Regions from separate parts of the Micromonospora sp. NPDC048842 genome, predicted to be linked through region 1. Evidence: predicted binding sites of a transcription regulator. Region 1 holds the regulator's gene; each other region holds the start of a gene.

Region 1 (3,254 bases):
CGCGGGCGGCTGCTCGCCGACGCTGTCGTCCGCGACCTGCTGCCCTGAGTGGCCCACCGCTGCCCGGACCGGGACCGCGGTGATCCGGACCGGCCGGGGGAGCGGCCGGCCCGGTTCACTTGATGAAGTTGGCAGTCATCGGGTAGCGGTACGGGGTGCCCTCGTTGGCCTTGATGCCGGCGATGATCCCGAACAGGATCTGGATCACCACGACGGCGATGCTGGGCAGGAAGAGCAGGCACCAGCTCACGAAGAGCAGCACGAACGCGATGATCGACCAGAGGATCTGGAAGTTCAGGGCGGCGAGGGCGTGCGCCCGGACGGTCGGCGACTGCTGGCCGCGGGCCAGGTAGGCGATCAGCGGGGCGACGAAGCCCAGCGGACCAAAGCTGACCAGCGCGCCGAGCGCGCCGCCGAAGTGCGCGACAAGCGCCCAGGTCTTGTCCTCGTTGGTGGCGTAGCCGCCGCCGGGGCCGCCGTAGGCCCCACCGGCCGGGTAGCCGCCGGGTGGGGGATAGCCACCGGGCGGGGGGTAGCCGCCTGCCGGAGGGTAGCCGCCTGACGGCGGTTGGTCACCGGTGGGCGGCGGATAGCCACCGGGCGGGGGATAGCCGGCTGGGCCGGGTGCCCCGGACAGTGGTGCGGTGGGCGGCTCGGCCGACGGAAACGGGCCTGGGGAGGTGGGCTCCGGCGGGTAGTTGCCGGGGTCGCCCGAGCCGGGAGGGCGAGGAGGTTCAGTCATGGATGTCACGGTAGGTGCCAGTGGCAACGCCGCACCAGAGCGACACCGCCTGGCAGTGTGGGCCGATCGGCCCCACAGGGTGGTGTGGGCCGCACCGAAGGGTGGCCGTTGATCATCGCGTCGGCGGGCCCGCCGACGTAGACTGGCACTCGTTACAGTCGAGTGCCAGGACGGCCCGACCGGCCCAGAGCGCCGGCGGCCGACGTGCGACAGGAGGTGCGGAGGATGGGTCTCGACGACCGGAAACTCGCAGTGCTCCGCGCCATCGTCGAAGACTACGTCTCCACCCAGGAGCCGGTCGGCAGCAAGGCGCTGGTCGAGCGGCACCAGCTCGGGGTCTCCCCGGCCACTGTCCGCAACGACATGGCCGTGCTGGAGGAGGAGGGCTACATCCGGCAGCCGCACACCAGCGCCGGCCGGGTGCCCACCGACCGTGGCTACCGCCTCTTCGTCGACCGGTTGTCCCGGGTCAAGCCGCTCAGCCCGGCCGAGCGCCGGGCCATCGAGCGCTTCCTGGTCGGCGCTGTCGACCTCGACGACGTGGTGCACCGCACGGTGCGGTTGCTCGCCCAGTTGACCAGGCAGGTCGCCGTCGTGCAGTACCCGAGCCTGGCCCGCTCCTCGGTGCGTCACCTGGAGCTGGTGCCGATCTCCACCACCCGGCTGATGCTCGTCATGATCGCCGACACCGGGCGGGTGGAGCAGCGACTCGTGGAGTTGCCCGGGCCGGTGCCCGCCGACGACGTCACCGACCTGCGCCGACTGATCAACGAGAAGCTCGCCAACGCCCGGCTGTCCGAGACGCCCCCGCTGGTGCAGGCGCTGGTCGAGGAAGCGCCGACCGGCCTGCGTCCGACAATGACCACGCTCGCCACCGTCCTGCTGGAGACGCTCGTCGAGCGGCACGAGGAGCGGATCGCGCTCGCCGGCACCGCGAACCTCACCAGGGGCGGCCTGCTCGACTTCCAGGGCTCCCTGCGGCCGATCCTCGAAGCCCTGGAGGAGGAGGTCGTGCTGCTCAAGCTCATCGGTGAGACCGAGCCGAGCACGACCCGGGTGCTGATCGGCGACGAGAACGAGTTCGACAACCTGCGCGCCGCCTCGGTGGTCAGCACCGGGTACGGCCCGGGCACCACGATCGTTGGCGGCCTGGGGGTGCTGGGGCCCACCCGGATGGACTACCCCGGCAACATCGCCACGGTGCGCGCCGTGGCACGCTACGTGGGCGAGTTGCTGGCCCAGAACTGATTGGTCAGGGCCGATGCGGCCGGCTGCGGCCGCCGACCGGCGCAACGCGAGACGAACATGAGGACACGGAACGCAGTGGCCAGGGACTACTACGGCATTCTCGGTGTGAGCCGGGAAGCCTCCGATGACGAGATCAAGCGCGCCTACCGCAAGCTGGCGCGCCAGTTCCACCCGGACGTCAATCCGGACCCGGAGGCTCAGGAGAAGTTCAAGGACATCAACGCCGCGTACGAGGTCCTCTCGGACGACCGGAAGCGGCAGATCGTCGACCTGGGTGGCGACCCGCTCGCCCCGGGTGGTGGCGGTGCCGGCGGCCCGGGTGGTCCCGGAGGCGCCGGCCCGTTCGTCGGTTTCCAGGACATCATGGACGCGTTCTTCGGCGGTGCCGGAGGTGGCGCCCGTGGCCCACGGCCGCGTACCCGCCCGGGCGCCGACGCGATCCTGCGACTCGAACTCGACCTGCACGAGACGGCGTTCGGCGTCGAGGCCCCGATCACCGTCGACACCGCGGTGCTCTGCACCACCTGCTCCGGCGCCGGCACTGCCGCCGGCACGCACCTGGCGACCTGCGAGGCGTGCGGCGGTCGGGGCGAGGTGCAGTCGGTGCAGCGCACCTTCCTCGGCCAGGTGGTCTCCGCCCGGCCGTGCACCGTGTGCCAGGGCTACGGCACCACCATCCCGCACCCCTGCCCCACCTGCGCCGGCGACGGCCGGGTGCGGACCCGCCGCTCGCTGACCGTCAAGATCCCGGCCGGCGTCGAGGACGGCATGCGGATCCGGCTGGCCCAGCAGGGCGAGGTGGGCCCCGGCGGCGGCACCGCCGGTGACCTCTACGTGGAGATCCACGAGCGCCCGCACGACGTGTACTCGCGCAAGGGCGACGACCTGCACTGCCGGGTCACAGTGCCGATGACGGCGGCGGCGCTGGGCACCCGGCTGACCATCAAGACGCTGGACAGCGAGGAGACCGTCGACGTCAAGGCCGGCACCCAGCCGGCCAGCACGCTGCGACTGCGCGCGCGGGGCGTGCCGCACCTGCGCGGCACCGGCCGAGGCGACCTCTACGTCCACCTGGACGTGCGGACGCCGACCAAGCTCGATCCGGACCAGGAGAAGATGCTGCGCGACTTCGCCAAGACCCGTGGTGAGGAGGTCGCCGAGCTGTCAAAGCAGGGCGGCTTCTTCTCCCGGATGCGCGACGCGTTCAACGGGCACGCCTGAGGTGTCCGCGCCGCTGTTCCTGGTCGAGGCGCTGCCCACCGGC
Region 2 (3,254 bases), on a different contig from region 1:
GCGACGAGGCTAGTCGACCGGCTGGCCGAGGCGACGCTAGGCGACCGGCTGGCCGACGAGCACCGTCGGTGCGCCGTCGACCCGGGTGAGCACCAGACTCGCCGCCGCGTCACCGGCCAGCCGCAGGTCTCGCCGGAGCTGCTCCGGGGTGAGCGCCGAACCCCGCTTGAGGATCTCCACCCGGCCCACCCGGCGGTCGCGCAGCAGCGCCCGCAGGCGCTTGAGCGAGAACGGCAGCACGTCGGTGATCTCCAGGCAGCGCGCGTACGGGGTGCGGATCGGCTGGTCGCCGTAGAGGTAGGCGATGCTCGGATCACCCAGTGTGGCGTCCAGTTCGGTGGCCAGCTCGGCCACGAGGTGCGCACGCACCACCGCCGGGTCCGGGTCGTACAGGTAGCGACGCGGCGGCCCGACCGGTGCCTCGGTGGCACCCGAGCCGGTGAGCTGGTGGCGGTGAACCTCAGTGCCCCGCTGACGGTAGAGGGTGGCGCGGCGGGGCACCTCCGCCAGCTCGCCGCACCAGAGCGCGGCCTCGACCAGGTCGCCGTCGACGCCGACCCATTCGGCCTCCGCGCCGGCCGGAATGAGCGCGTGGTCCAGGCCCGGCGCGACCTTCACCACTGTGCGCGGCACCCGCTCGGCCAGCCCGGTGACGAAGTCCCACGGCGGCGAGTAGGCGCGCGGGTCGAAGATTCGCCGCCCGGTGCCGGTGGTGCGGCGGGCCGGATCGCAGAAGACCCCGTCGACCACTGACACGTCGAACCCGGTCGCGTCGCCGCACTCGACAGTGAACAGCTCGCCCAGGCCGGCCGCCTCGGCGTTGGCGGCGGCCATCGTTGCGGTCACCGGGTCGGCCTCCACCCCGTACACCCGGATGCCCGCCCGGGCGGCGGCCAGCGCGTCGGCCCCGAGCCCGCACCCGAGGTCGGCCAGGGTGCGCACGCCGGCCGCGTACAACCGGGCGGCCCGGCGGTCGGCGACCACCCGGCGGGTGGCCTGCTCCAGACCGGGACGGGTGAGGAACATCCCAGCGGCGGCCGAGCCGAACTTGCCCACCCCCCGGAGGCGCAGCTCGGCCTGGGTCAGCGCCGCCGCGGCCAACGTCGGCGGCACCCCGGTCGCGCGCAGCGCCGACGCCGCGACCAGTGGATCACCGCCGGCCAGGTCGGCCGCCGCCGTGAGCGCGGCCGACCCCTCAGGGGTACGCAGCGCCGCCAGCTGATCGAGATCCACCCGGCCATTGTCCCGGCCGACCCGGAAATACTGGCTGGCGGGGCGCGACGCGCTGGCACTCTCCTTGACGGAGTGCTAGCCACGGAATAACCTGCGATTAGCACTCTCACCCTGAGGGTGCCAGCTTCCGGGTCTCGCGACCCGGGTGCGCACGCCAGGCGGACCGGCACCCGCGACGACGGCACCGCCCGGTGGCATGAGGCAGATTGACGCTGGTCAGCCCCGCTGGCCAGCAACGAAACCAGTACCCCAGGAGGGTATGCCCGTGACTACCGCGACCAAGGTTGCGATCAAGCCGCTCGAGGACCGCATCGTGGTCCAGGCGAACGAGGCTGAGACCACCACGGCGTCGGGCATCGTGATCCCCGACACCGCCAAGGAGAAGCCGCAGGAGGGCACTGTCCTCGCTGTGGGCCCGGGGCGCGTCGACGACAACGGCAACCGGGTTCCGGTTGACGTGCAGGTCGGCGACACCGTCCTCTACTCGAAGTACGGCGGCACCGAGGTCAAGTACGCCGGCGAGGAGTACCTGGTGCTCTCCGCCCGCGACGTCCTCGCGGTCATCGAGAAGTAAGCAACCGATCAGTGCCACTGCCCCGGTCCGGCTCGCCGGGCCGGGGCAATGGCGCTTCGAAGGGACATTAATGGCGAAGATCCTGAGCTTCTCGGACGACGCCCGGCACCTGCTGGAGCACGGTGTCAACGCCCTCGCGGACGCGGTCAAGGTCACCCTCGGCCCGCGCGGGCGCAACGTCGTCCTGGACAAGAAATTCGGTGCGCCGACGATCACCAACGATGGTGTGACCATCGCCAAGGAGATCGAGCTCACCAACCCGTACGAGAACCTTGGCGCGCAGCTGGTCAAGGAGGTGGCGACCAAGACCAACGACGTCGCCGGCGACGGGACCACCACCGCGACAGTGCTGGCCCAGGCGATGGTTCGCGAGGGTCTGCGCAACGTGACCGCCGGGACCAACCCGGCCGGCCTCAAGCGGGGCATCGACGCGGCGGCCATGAAGGTCTCCGAGGCGCTGCTCGGCCGTGCCGCCGAGGTCACCAGCAAGGAGTCGATCGCGAACGTGGCGACGATCTCCGCGCAGGACTCCACGATCGGCGATCTGATCGCCGAGGCGATGGAGCGCGTCGGCCGCGACGGTGTCATCACCGTCGAGGAAGGCTCGATGCTCACCACCGAACTGGACGTGACCGAGGGTCTCCAGTTCGACAAGGGCTTCATCTCGCCGAACTTCGTCACCGACCTGGAGGGTCAGGAGTCCGTCCTCGAGGACGCGTACATCCTGGTCACCACCCAGAAGATCTCGGCGATCGAGGAGCTGCTGCCGCTGCTGGAGAAGGTCCTGCAGAACAGCAAGCCCCTGCTGATCATCGCCGAGGACGTGGACGGCCAGGCGCTCTCCACCCTGGTGGTCAACTCGCTGCGCAAGACCCTCAAGGTCTGCGCGGTCAAGGCCCCGGGCTTCGGTGACCGGCGCAAGGCAATGCTCCAGGACATCGCGATCTCCACGGGCGCCGAGCTTGTCGCCCCGGAGCTGGGCTACAAGCTCGACCAGGTCGGCCTGGAGGTGCTCGGCACCGCCCGGCGCGTCGTGGTCGACAAGGAGAACACCACGATCGTCGACGGCGGTGGCCAGAAGGCCGACGTCGCCGACCGGGTCTCCCAGATCCGCAAGGAGATCGAGGCCTCCGACTCCGACTGGGACCGGGAGAAGCTGGCCGAGCGGCTGGCGAAGCTCTCCGGTGGCATCGCCGTCATCAAGGCCGGCGCGGCGACCGAGGTCGAGATGAAGGAGCGCAAGCACCGCATCGAGGACGCCATCGCGGCGACCAAGGCTGCGGTCGAGGAGGGCACCGTGCCCGGCGGCGGCGCCGCCCTGGTGCAGATCCTCTCGGTGCTCGACGACGACCTGGGCTTCACCGGTGACGAGAAGGTCGGTGTCTCGGTAGTGCGCAAGGCGCTCGTCGAGCCGCTGCGCTGGATCGCCCAGAACGCCGGTCACGAC
Region 3 (3,254 bases), on a different contig from region 1:
CCAGCGCGACGCCACCACCCGGGACGATGCCCTCCTCGACGGCGGCCTTCGCGTTGCGAACGGCGTCCTCGATGCGGTGCTTGCGCTCCTTGAGCTCGACCTCGGTGGCCGCGCCGACCTTGATCACCGCAACGCCGCCGGCCAGCTTGGCCAGCCGCTCCTGCAGCTTCTCCCGGTCGTAGTCGGAGTCGCTCTTGTCGATCTCGGCCCGGATCTGGTTGACCCGGCCCTGGATCTGCTCGGCGTCACCGGCACCGTCGACGATGGTGGTCTCGTCCTTGGTCACCACGACCTTGCGGGCGCGGCCCAGCATGTCGAGGCTGGCGGCGTCGAGCTTGAGGCCGACCTCCTCGCTGATGACCTGGCCACCGGCGAGGATGGCGATGTCGGTCAGCATGGCCTTGCGGCGGTCACCGAAGCCCGGCGCCTTGACGGCGACCGACTTGAAGGTGCCACGGACCTTGTTGACCACCAGGGTGGCGAGGGCCTCGCCCTCCAGGTCCTCGGCGATGATCAGCAGCGGCTTGCCCGACTGCATGACCTTCTCCAGGATCGGGAGCAGGTCCTTCACCGACGAGATCTTGCTGTTGGCGATCAGGATGTACGGGTCGTCGAAGACGGCCTCCATACGCTCCGGGTCGGTCATGAAGTAGGCCGAGATGTAGCCCTTGTCGAAGCGCATACCCTCGGTGAGCTCCAGCTCCAGCCCGAAGGTGTTGCTCTCCTCGACGGTGATGACGCCTTCCTTGCCGACCTTGTCCATCGCCTCGGCGATGATCTCGCCGACGGTGCTGTCGCCAGCGGAGATGGAGGCGGTGGAGGCGATCTGCTCCTTGGTCTCGACGTCCTTGGCGAGCTTGGACAGCTCCTCCGAGACGCTCGCGACAGCGGCCTCGATGCCCCGCTTCAGGGCCATCGGGTTGGCGCCAGCGGCCACGTTGCGCAGGCCCTCGCGAACCAGGGCCTGGGCCAGGACGGTCGCCGTCGTCGTGCCGTCACCGGCAACGTCGTCGGTCTTCTTGGCGACCTCCTTGACCAGCTCAGCGCCGATCTTCTCGTACGGGTCCTCGAGCTCGATCTCCTTGGCGATGCTCACACCATCGTTGGTGATGGTGGGGGCACCCCACTTCTTCTCGAGCACGACGTTGCGGCCCTTGGGGCCGAGGGTCACCTTTACGGCGTCGGCGAGCTGGTTCATGCCCCGCTCGAGGCCGCGGCGCGCCTCTTCGTCGAACGCGATCATCTTGGCCATACGGCGTTGTCCTCCTGGACACTCACGGGCCACCCGAGATGTGTGCCCCGGATGGGCCGCCTGGTGTACGCACCTTGGGACGTCGCCACCTGGCGACGACGACGTCCTTCGGCCGGGCCGGATAGCCCGCGACGACCGGCCATGTGCCGCCCCGGCGTCTCCACGCCGGTGCAACCTGGCCCCACCGTCCCGACCATTGGCACTCACGGTATGCGAGTGCCAATGACTTGTTTAGCACTCTCACCTGCCGAGTGCAAGCACGATGCCGCCGCTCAGCCGAGTTCCGCGGCCAGTCCAGCGCTGTTCACCGGTGCCTCATGGGCACGCTGCTCGGCGTACGTCACCAGCAGACCGATCATCTGCGCGAGGTGGGCCGGAAGGGCCAGCACGGCGGTGATCCCGATCACCACCACCGCCCCGGCGGCGGTACCCGGCGAGGAGAACGGATCCGTTCCGAGCGGGGAGGTGCCGATTCCTTCGATGGCACCGGGGATCAGGGTGCCGACGATCACCGCCGCGGCCACCAGGGCCACCCGTCCGAGCAGCAGGCCGAGCCGATCGTGGAACATCCGGAACGATCGACCGATCGGGTTGTGCCGTTCGAAGAGATAGACCGGACCGGCCATGCTCAGCGCGAAGGCCAGGTAGATGCCCGGCAGCACGCAGAAACAGACACCGACGCCGATGAGCAGACTGACCAACAGGGTCCAGCCCCACAGCCCGAGTGCCCGACGCAGGCCGTAGCGCAGCGCGGCCTCCAGGCTGGCAGGCTGGCCGGCCGCCTGTTGGGTGATCACCCAGGTGCCGGCGGCCCACCCGACGGCCTGCACCAACCCGACCACCACGCTGCCGCCGACCAGCAGGACAAGGAGGCTCAGCAGCTCGGCGGCGAAATTGTCCGGCAGCGCGGGGGCCGACGTCGATTCGGCCTGGGCGGCCCACTTCGCCGACGGGTCCAGCCCGAGGGAGACCACCGAGAGCACCGCCGCCGGCAGCACCTGGGTGAGCAGCATGATCGGCACCAACTGCCGCCAGCCCCGGCGCAGCGCTCCCCCGCACCGGTTGAACCAGCCGCCGATACCGGCACCGGGCGGCGTGACCAGGGCGTCGTTCGGGTCGAACCCGTGACCCGGCGGGTACCAGCCGATCGGCGGTCCCGGATACCACGGCTGCCCGCCGTAGGGACCCGACCCGGGCGGGTAGCCCCCGGTGGGCGGGAACGCCCAGCCCTGCGGTGGCGGGGCCGCACCCCAGGCGCCCTGCGCGGGATCCCAGCCGGGCGGCGGACCGGCGGGGCCGGAGGACGGGCCGGACGGGGGCATGTCCGGCCCCCAGCCGGGGGGCGGACCGGCGTGGCCGGGGCCGTCGGCGGGCGAGGACGGATCGGACGGGCCCGGCTCCCCGGACCCGGAGGACGGAGTGTGCGGGGGTGGCTGGTCGGTCATGAACGCTCCTCGGCATCGGCTGGAACGGTTCACGATCTTCCCGGCTGCACGCCCCTGCCGCAGCCCCGACGCACGGGCCGATCGGCCAGGAAGCTCAGCCGATGACGCGTACGTGCTCTGCCTGTGGGCCCTTCTGGCCCTGGGTGATCTCGAACTCGACCCGCTGACCGTCGTCCAGCGCCTTGTAGCCGTCCATCTCGATCGCGGAGAAATGAACGAACACGTCCTGACCGCCGTCGACGGCGATGAAGCCGTAGCCCTTCTCGGCGTTGAACCACTTCACGGAGCCCTGTGCCACTGTGCACTTCCCTCACTCTGCCCGGCGTTGCCTGACTCGGCGCACGGCACGGCCGGGCGCCCCGGACCACCGACTCAGCGATCGATGACCGCCATTGGAGCAGGTGACCGAAATCGCACGCTACACGAGGAGTGACGGCCGCGCACGGCCACAAATCAGACACACTTCGGAGCGTCCCGACCACGCTGACCGGCCGGGTTTCCCAGCCATCGGATTCGCCCGCGTCATTGCGGATAAGGGCAGGGTCGCAGGGCGGCCC

Evidence for each region. The regulator HrcA, encoded in region 1, represses chaperone genes, less so after heat shock. The targets are predictions, from matches to a motif close to GGTTNGCACNCTCNNNNNGAGNGTGCNAACC.
Region 2: a site for HrcA is predicted at 1,329-1,359, ahead of groES (co-chaperone GroES). Genes of this name have one in related genera too.
Region 3: a site for HrcA is predicted at 1,447-1,477, ahead of groL (chaperonin GroEL). Genes of this name have one in related genera too.

Annotation. Positions count from the first base shown of each region.
Region 1 covers NZ_JBEZGK010000035.1:24,232-27,485, forward strand. Annotated here, with positions in the region: gene hemW (radical SAM family heme chaperone HemW) at 1-48, shown strand, start outside; gene AB0C19_RS31065 (DUF4870 domain-containing protein) at 116-742, opposite strand; gene hrcA (heat-inducible transcriptional repressor HrcA) at 968-1,990, shown strand; gene dnaJ (molecular chaperone DnaJ) at 2,066-3,211, shown strand; gene AB0C19_RS31080 (16S rRNA (uracil(1498)-N(3))-methyltransferase) at 3,213-3,254, shown strand, end outside.
Region 2 covers NZ_JBEZGK010000022.1:103,891-107,144, forward strand. Annotated here, with positions in the region: gene AB0C19_RS26070 (methyltransferase domain-containing protein) at 37-1,233, opposite strand; gene groES (co-chaperone GroES) at 1,493-1,807, shown strand; gene groL (chaperonin GroEL) at 1,878-3,254, shown strand, end outside.
Region 3 covers NZ_JBEZGK010000007.1:239,303-242,556, reverse strand. Annotated here, with positions in the region: gene groL (chaperonin GroEL) at 1-1,252, opposite strand, end outside; gene AB0C19_RS12935 (hypothetical protein) at 1,525-2,697, opposite strand; gene AB0C19_RS12930 (cold-shock protein) at 2,792-2,995, opposite strand.